Regions from separate parts of the Streptomyces sp. NPDC018964 genome, predicted to be linked through region 1. Evidence: riboswitches for the same ligand, from Rfam matches in the RefSeq annotation. Region 1 holds a riboswitch; the other holds the start of a gene.
The links. A riboswitch is a leader RNA that binds a small molecule or an ion and turns the genes downstream of it on or off. The one in region 1 is predicted to bind glycine.
Positions count from the first base shown of each region.

Region 2: another riboswitch for glycine. It lies ahead of gcvT (glycine cleavage system aminomethyltransferase GcvT); the one in region 1 lies ahead of gcvP (aminomethyl-transferring glycine dehydrogenase).

Region 1 is NZ_JBIRYZ010000001.1:596,189-600,596, reverse strand. It holds gene ACH5AO_RS02720 (DNA polymerase IV) at 40-1,437, shown strand; gene ACH5AO_RS02715 (PRC-barrel domain-containing protein) at 1,447-1,821, opposite strand; glycine riboswitch at 1,936-2,031, shown strand; gene gcvP (aminomethyl-transferring glycine dehydrogenase) at 2,206-4,408, shown strand, end outside.
Region 2 is NZ_JBIRYZ010000028.1:48,668-53,075, reverse strand. It holds gene glyA (serine hydroxymethyltransferase) at 1-246, opposite strand, end outside; gene gcvH (glycine cleavage system protein GcvH) at 262-639, opposite strand; gene gcvT (glycine cleavage system aminomethyltransferase GcvT) at 755-1,873, opposite strand; glycine riboswitch at 2,044-2,144, opposite strand; gene ACH5AO_RS32300 (AAA family ATPase) at 2,368-3,036, shown strand; gene ACH5AO_RS32295 (enhanced serine sensitivity protein SseB) at 3,090-3,869, shown strand; gene ACH5AO_RS32290 (enhanced serine sensitivity protein SseB C-terminal domain-containing protein) at 4,106-4,408, shown strand, end outside.

The DNA of each region.
Region 1 (4,408 bases):
GAACGGCCGTTGTCAGTGGCGTAGGGCAGCATCGGAGATGTGAGATCCGCGCCCACGATCCTGCACCTCGACATGGACGCCTTCTTCGCCTCGGTGGAGCAGGCGTCCAAACCGAGCCTGCGCGGGAAGGCGGTCGTCGTGGGCGGGCTCGGGCCGCGGGGTGTGGTGGCCACCGCCTCGTACGAGGCACGGGTCTTCGGCGTCCACTCGGCGATGCCCATGGCGCAGGCCCGGCGGCGCGCGCCGAACGCCGCGTACCTGGTGCCGAGGTTCGCCCTCTACCGGTCGGTCAGCGAGCAGGTGATGGGGTTGTTGAAGGCCCTGTCACCGCTGGTGGAGCCGCTGAGTCTGGACGAGGCGTTCGTGGACCTGGAGGCCGGCGGCGCGGCCTGGGACGAGCGGTCGGCGCGGCTGGCCGGGGCGAAGCTGCGCGCGGACATACGAGCGGTCACGGGACTCACCGGGTCGGTGGGGCTCGCGGCCTCCAAGATGCTGGCGAAGATCGCCTCGGAACAGGCCAAGCCGGACGGACTGGTACTGATCGAGCCGGGCACGGAGCGGGCCCTGCTGGGGCCGCTGCCGGTCCGCACCCTGCCGGGCGTCGGGCCGGCGACCGGTGATCACCTGCGGCGGGCGGGGATCCACACGGTCGACGAGCTCGCCGAGGCCGGGGAGGACGAGCTCGTACGGCTGCTGGGCAAGGCCCACGGGCACGCGCTGTTCGCGATGGCGCTCGCCCGGGACGAGCGGCCCGTGGTGGCCGAGCGGGAGGCCAAGTCGATCTCGGTCGAGGACACATACGACGTGGACATCCACGACCGGGTGCGGGTGGGGACGGAGGTGCGGCGACTCGCGGACCGGTGCGTGCGCAGGCTGCGGGAGGCGGGCCTGTCGGGGCGGACCATCGTGCTGAAGGTGCGCCGGTACGACTTCTCGACCCTCACCCGGTCCGAGACGCTGCGGGGCCCCACGGACGATCCGGCGGTGGTGCGGGAGGCGGCCGCGCGGCTGCTGGACTCGGTCGACACGACGGGCGGGGTGCGGTTGCTGGGGGTCGGGGTCAGCGGGCTGGCCGACTACACGCAGGAGGACCTGTTCGCGCAGGCGGCGGGCGTACCCGCCGACGACCTCCCGCACGAGGAGACCGAGGCCGAGGCCGCGCCCGCGCCGGAGCCGGAGACACCCGCCGAGCGGCGCTGGCCGGCGGGGCACGACGTACGGCACGCCGTGCACGGGCCCGGATGGGTGCAGGGCAGTGGGCTGGGCCGGGTCACGGTGCGCTTCGAGACACCCGACTCGGAGCCGGGCCGGGTGAAGACCTTCCGCGTCGACGACCCGGCTCTGCAACCGGCGCAGCCGCTGCCGCTGGTGCCCCGAAGACCCGGGGAGGCCGAGGGCGCGGGGGCCGGCGGAGGAGTGCGGGCGGAGGGCGGGTGAGCGGGCGGATCAGGCCGACTTGTCGTTCTCGGCGAGTTTGCCGAAGTCGCGGTCAGGGAGGGGAGGGGGAGCGGCGAGGTCCAGGCCGTAGTGGTGGTAGAGCTGGAGTTCCTGCTCGGGGGAGAGGTGGCGGCCCACGCCGAAGTCGGGGGCGTCCTTGATAAGGGCGCGTTCGAAGGGGACGTGGAGGGCGCCGTCGATGAGTTCGCTGGGTTCCAGGGGGACGAAGGCGTCCCTGCTGAACAGGCCGGTGCGTATCGCCGCCCACTCCGGTATGCCGGTGGCGTCGTCGAGGTAGACCTCGTCGATCGTGCCGATCCGGGTTCCGTTGCGGTCGAACGCCTTGCGGCCGATCAGATGGCGCGGATCGATGTCGGTCTGCACAGGCCCTCCACTGGTCGCAAACTCATCCATAAGCACTACAAAACGGCACAATCGGCTGAACGGCCACTCGAAGGTTCTGGTGTGGTGCTCGCTGGTACGCTGGCAAACGGCTGCTGACCCCGTGCGGGAGAGCCCTCCGGACACCATCGGGGGCGCCGAAGGAGCAAATCCTCCCCGGAATCTCTCAGGCACACGTACCGCACGGACGAGGTCACTCTGGAAAGCAGGGCGGGTGTCGACGGCTTCCGCTCTCACCGACGGTGAAAGCCGGGCGCCTTCGGGCCGTCCGGTGAAGCTCTCAGGTCGAGATGACAGAGGGGGAGGCCGTTCGGGCACCCGCGCCGTGGTGCCCCTCGAAGGTCGTCGGACCAGGAGGCCTCCTCAATGACCGCTCCTCGCACTCCGCTCTCCGAGCTCGAACGGGGAATCCCCTTCGAGCAGCGCCACATCGGCCCCGACCACGAGGCGCGGGCCAAGATGCTCGCCCAGGTCGGCTACGGCTCGCTGGACGAGCTGACGGCCGCCGCCGTGCCGGACGTGATCAAGAACGCCGACGCGCTGGACCTGCCGGGTGCCCGGAGCGAGGCCGAGGTGCTGGCCGAGCTGCGCACGCTGGCCGACCGCAACGAGGTGCTCGGCTCCATGATCGGGCTCGGGTACTACGGGACCTTCACCCCGCCCGTCATCCTGCGCAACGTGATGGAGAACCCGGCCTGGTACACGGCGTACACGCCGTACCAGCCGGAGATCTCCCAGGGCCGGCTCGAGGCGCTGCTGAACTTCCAGACCATGGTCGCCGAGCTCACCGGCCTGCCGACCTCGGGGGCCTCGCTGCTCGACGAGGGCACCGCCGCCGCCGAGGCGATGGCGCTGTCCCGGCGCATGGGCAAGAACAAGAAGGGCCTGTTCCTGGTCGACGTGGACGCGCTGCCGCAGACCATCGCCGTGATCGAGACCCGCGCCGAGCCGACCGGCGTCGAGGTCGTCGTCGCCGACCTGAGCGAGGGCATCCCCGCCGAGGTCGCCGGACGCGAGATCAACGGCGTGCTGATCCAGTACCCGGGCGCCTCCGGCGCCGTACGCGACATCAAGCCGGTGATCGACCAGGCGCACGAGCTCGGCGCGCTCGTCACCGTCGCCGCCGATCTGCTCGCCCTCACGCTGCTGAAGTCGCCCGGTGAGCTGGGCGCGGACATAGCGGTCGGCACCACGCAGCGCTTCGGTGTGCCGATGGGCTTCGGCGGGCCGCACGCCGGCTACATGGCCGTGCAGGAGAAGATGGCGCGCAGCCTGCCCGGACGGCTCGTCGGCGTCTCCGTCGACGCGGACGGGAACAAGGCCTACCGCCTCGCCCTGCAGACCCGTGAGCAGCACATCCGCCGCGAGAAGGCCACCAGCAACATCTGCACCGCCCAGGTGCTGCTCGCCGTCATGGCCGGCATGTACGCGGTCTACCACGGCCCGGAGGGGCTGCGGCTGATCGCCCGGCGCACCCACCGGTACGCCACCGTCCTCGCCGAAGGGCTGCGGGCCGGCGGAGCCGAGATCGTGCACGGCTCCTACTTCGACACGCTGACCGTGCGCGTCCCCGGGCGGGCCGCCGAGGTCGTCGCCGCCGCCCGTGACAACGGCGTCAACCTGCGTCTCGTCGACGCCGATCACGTCTCGATCGCCTGCGACGAGACCACCACCCGGGAGCGGCTGACCGCCGTGTGGAGCGCCTTCGGCGTCGACGGCGACGCCGAGGCGCTGGACGCGGCCGCGCGGGACACACTGCCGGACGCCCTGCTGCGCGACGACGAGTACCTGACCCACCCGGTCTTCCGGCAGCACCGCTCCGAGACCGCGATGCTGCGCTACCTGCGCCGGCTCTCCGACCGCGACTACGCGCTGGACCGCGGCATGATCCCGCTGGGCTCCTGCACCATGAAGCTCAACGCGACCACCGAGATGGAGCCGGTCACCTGGCCCGAGTTCGGTCAGCTGCACCCCTTCGTGCCCGCCGAGCAGGCGCGGGGCTACCTCACGCTCATCCACGAGCTGGAGGAGCGTCTCGCCGAGGTCACCGGCTACGACAAGGTGTCCCTCCAGCCCAACGCCGGTTCCCAGGGCGAACTGGCCGGCCTGCTCGCCGTACGCGGCTACCACCGGGCCAACGGCGACGAGCAGCGCACCGTTTGCCTGATCCCGTCCTCCGCGCACGGCACCAACGCCGCCAGTGCCGTGATGGCCGGCATGAAGGTCGTCGTCGTCAAGACGTCCGACGACGGTGAGATCGACGTCGCGGACCTGCGGGCGAAGATCGCGCAGCACCGCGACGAGCTCGCCGTGCTGATGATCACGTACCCCTCGACGCACGGCGTGTTCGAGGAGCACGTCGCCGACATCTGTGCCGAGGTGCACGAGGCCGGCGGCCAGGTGTACGTGGACGGCGCCAACCTCAACGCCCTGGTGGGTCTGGCCAAGCCGGGCCACTTCGGCGGTGACGTCTCGCACCTGAACCTGCACAAGACCTTCTGCATCCCGCACGGCGGCGGTGGCCCCGGCGTCGGTCCGGTCGGCGTACGGGCGCACCTGGCGCCGTACC
Region 2 (4,408 bases), on a different contig from region 1:
GACCCGGTCGATGGCGATCTGCTCGATCACGTCGACGTGCTCGCAGCCGCCGTAGTAGCGGCGGCCGGGGTAGCCCTCGGCGTACTTGTTGGTGAGGACCGAGCCCTGGGCCTCCATGACCGCGACCGGGGCGAAGTTCTCCGAGGCGATCATCTCGAGGGTGGACTGCTGGCGGTGCAGCTCGGCGTCGACCGCGGCGGCCACGGCGGGGTCGAGCTCGTGCAGGGGCGTGTTCAGAACGGACATGCGGCTACGGACTCCTCAGCCGGCGATCTCGGCGTCGTACTCGGCGGCGGAGAGCAGGTCGGCCGGCTCGTCGGTGACCCGCACCTTGAACAGCCAGCCGCCCTCGAAGGGGGCGGAGTTCACCAGCGACGGGTCGTTCACCACGTCCTCGTTGACCTCGGTGACCTCACCGGTGACCGGGGAGTACAGGTCGCTGACCGACTTGGTCGACTCCAGCTCGCCGCAGGTCTCGCCCGCGGTCACGCTGTCACCGACCTCGGGGAGCTGGACGAAGACCACGTCTCCGAGCGCGTTGGCCGCGTGCTCCGTGATACCGACCGTCGACACGCCGTCCTCGGCGGCCGACAGCCACTCGTGCTCCTTGCTGTAACGCAGCTGCGTGGGGTTGCTCATGACCTGGATTCTCCTGTACGGGGGGACTGCGGATGACTGGGGGGATTGCGTGCGGCGCGTCGGTGAGCAGGCACGACGTGCTCACCGGCGCGCGTGGGAGCCGTCTGTGACGGTGTCACTTCCGCCGCTTGTAGAACGGCAGCGCCACGACCTGGTACGGCTCGTGGCTGCCGCGGATGTCCACGCCGACGCCCTCGGTGCCGGGCGCCGCGTGGGCGGCGTCGACGTACGCCATCGCGATCGGCTTGCCCAGCGTGGGGGAGGGGGCGCCGGAGGTGACCTCGCCGATCACCTCGCCGCCGGCCACGACCGCGTACCCGGCGCGCGGGACCCGGCGGCCCTCGGCGACCAGGCCGACCAGGACGCGGGGCGGCTCGGAGGCGGCGCGCCCGGCGGCCTCGGCGAGCGCCGCACGGCCCACGAAGTCGCCCTCCTTCTCGAACTTCACCACCCGGCCGAGACCGGCGTCGAAGGGCGTGAGGCCGGTGGTCAGCTCGTGCCCGTACAGCGGCATGCCGGCCTCCAGGCGGAGCGTGTCCCGGCAGGACAGCCCGCAGGGGACCAGGCCCGCGCCCTCGCCCGCCTTGGTCAGCGCCTGCCACAGCTCGACCGCGTGCTCGGGCTTCACGAACAGCTCGAAGCCGTCCTCGCCGGTGTAGCCGGTACGGGCGATGAGCGCGGGCACACCGGCGACCGTGCCGGGCAGACCGGCGTAGTACTTCAGGCCGTCCAGGTCGGCGTCGGTGAGCGAGGCGAGGATGCCGGGGGACTCGGGGCCCTGCACGGCCAGCAGCGCGTACGCGTCGCGGTCGTCGCGGACGTCGGCGTCGAAGCCGGCCGAGCGCTCGACGAGCGCGTCGAGCACGGTCTGCGCGTTGGAGGCGTTGGCGACCACCATGTACTCGGTGTCGTCCAGCCGGTAGACGATCAGGTCGTCCAGGATGCCGCCGTCCTCGCGGCAGATCATGGTGTAGCGGGCGCGGCCGGGCTTCACGCCGCCGATGTCGCCGACCAGCGCGAAGTCCAGCAGCGCGGCGGCCCCCGGCCCGGTGACGGTGATCTCGCCCATGTGCGAGAGGTCGAAGAGGCCGGCCCCGGTGCGGACGGCGTTGTGCTCGTCGCGCTCGGAGCCGTAGCGCAGCGGCATGTCCCAGCCGGCGAAGTCGGTCATCGTCGCACCGAGCGAGCGGTGCAGGGCGTCGAGCGCGGTCCGGCGGGGTTCGGTACTGCTCATCGGTCGGTCTCCCAAAGCATGACGGGCGGCGAGGGCGTTTCCTCCCCATCTGTCATCGGAACCTGAGAGGTTCGCCATGACCGCCCCGCGGGGGTGTCCTGGCTTGCACCTTGGGTGGAGCCGCCGGAGCACTGCTGCATGCCCTTCGGCGGCCCGCTTTTCAGATGTGCCTCGCCCGCGCGGTAACGGGGCCTGAGAGATTCAAGGGAGGGACTTGCTCCTTCGGCGCCCCGGCGGCAAACGGTGCCGGGGACTCTCCCGCGCGGATTCAAACGGCCGGTATGCAGTTGGCGCGCACATCATTGCACGCATCGCGGGGCCGCGGCAGGGGGACCCTTCACAGGGGGTGCACCGGGTGTACGGGCGCCGTCACAGGGGGCTGTGACACGCCTGTTTCGAGAAACGGACGGAAACGACAGACATCCGGCATTACCTTCTCTTTACACTCGGCGGGGATCGGTACTCGTACCCGGCCCCAGGGGAGGACGATCACGGTGAACAGGACCACGGCGTGCGCCACCACCACGGGCGTCACGCTGCCCCAGCAGCCGGCCGCCCGGGCCCGGGGGGCCCGCGGCGCGCTGCCGGCGCCCGTCGTCCGCGATCTGCGCGCGCGGGCCGGCCGCAGCCCGCGCGCACTGCTCTTCGGACCCCGGGACCTCGTCGTGGTCACCGGGCTGCCCGGCAGCGGCAAGTCCACGCTGATGCGGCGCACGGTGCGCGGCACCCGTGTCGACTCCCAGGACACCCGGGACCGCTGGGACCGCCGCATGCCGCGCCTGCTGCCGTACGCGGTGTACCGCCCGCTGGTCCGCCTCGCCCACTACGCCGGGCTGCGCCGCGTGCTGCGCACCGGCGGGCCGGTCGTCGTGCACGACTGCGGTACGCAGGCCTGGGTGCGCCGCTGGCTGGCCCGCGAGGCCCGCCGCCGGGGCGCGAGCCTGCACCTGCTGCTGCTCGACGTCACCCCGCAGCAGGCCCTGGCCGGCCAGCGCGAACGCGGGCGCGGCGTCTCGCGCTACGCGTTCCTGCGGCACCGCGCGGCGAGCGAGCGGCTGCTGCGCGCGGTGGAGCGGGGCGCCCTGCCGGCGGGCTGCGGTTCGGCCGTCCTGATCGACCGGGACGCGGCGGACACGCTGCACCGGGTCGGCTTCACGGGCTGACCGGATAGCCTTTCCAGCCACAGCAGTGGCTTCAGGCAGCAGGCGGTAGGCAGATGGACTTCCCGGCGGACTTCCCGGCACAGGCGCACCCCCATCCGCACGGCGGATGGCCCGGCAACGAGCTGGAGGAGGTGCTCTCCGCCTCCCTGGGCGTCCCCTCGGCGGGCGGCAGGATCGTCGAGGTGCTGGGCCGCAGCTTCGTCTGGGTCCCGCTGCCGAACGGCGGCGGCCCGGACAGCGGCCCGCTGGACCTGCCCACGCTGGAGATCGACGGCCAGGCCTACGTCCCCGTCTTCAGCTCCGAGGAGCAGTTCCGCCAGGTCGTCGGCTCCCACCTGTCGTACACGGTCGCGCCCGCCGTGGAGTTCGCCCGCGGCCTGCCGCCGCAGGCCGGGATCGCGGTGAACCCCGGCGGCGTGGTCGGCATCCCGCTGCCGCCGCCGGCCGTCGCCGAACTGTGCCGGGCCGGACGCACCCTGCTGGACGGCCCGGCGGCCGGCGGCCGGGTCCGGCTGTTCGAGCCCGACTGGCAGGACGACCCGCTGGACTTCCTCGCCGCCGCCTCGGCGGAGTTCGACGCCCTCGGCGTGGTGACCACCGCCCGCCGCTGCCTCGCCGCGATCGAGACGGCCGACCCGGTCCTCTTCATCGGCGTGGAGCTCTCCCAGTGGGAGGGCGACGCCCGCACCCTCCCCCTGAACGCCCTGGGCCGGGCCCTCGGCCGCACCCCCGCCCCCTGGCCGGTCAACCTCATCGTCCTGGACATCGCCCAGGACCCGGTCGGCGACTGGCTCCGCACCAAGGTCAGCCCCTTCTACCAGCGCCAGCAGTAACCCCCCTGGGCGTGGGACCGTACCGACGTGCGGCTCCGCCGCGCGGGCGCGACCGACCACGACGCACCCGCACCCGCCGGACAACGCGCGGCCCCGAGCTCTTCCGCGAGCTCGCCGCAACGCAGCCAGGCAGCCCGCCGCACGGCGTCGGCTTAAGCTAGGTCCATCCGCTGGCGAGGTACGGAGGGGCGATACAAGTGAGCGCTGGCACCGCGGCGACCGGACAGGTCGAGCACATGCTGCGCCAGGTGACGCCCGGGCGTTACGACGCGTACGAGGCGTTGCTGCGCGCCCTCGCGACCCCCGCCTCCGGCCAGGTCTGGATGCTGCTCTGGCACGGCCAGGCCGGCTCCCCCGACGCCCAGTACGCGAACATGGAGGTCGACGGCTTCGGCTACGCGCCCTGCGTCACCTCCGCCCAGGAACTGTCCGCCAGCGGCTGGAACCGGTCGTACGAGGTGGTCGACGGCCTCGAGGTGGCCCGCGCGCTCTACCCCGGCCACTACGGGCTCTGGCTCAATCCGCACGCCCCCGGCGGC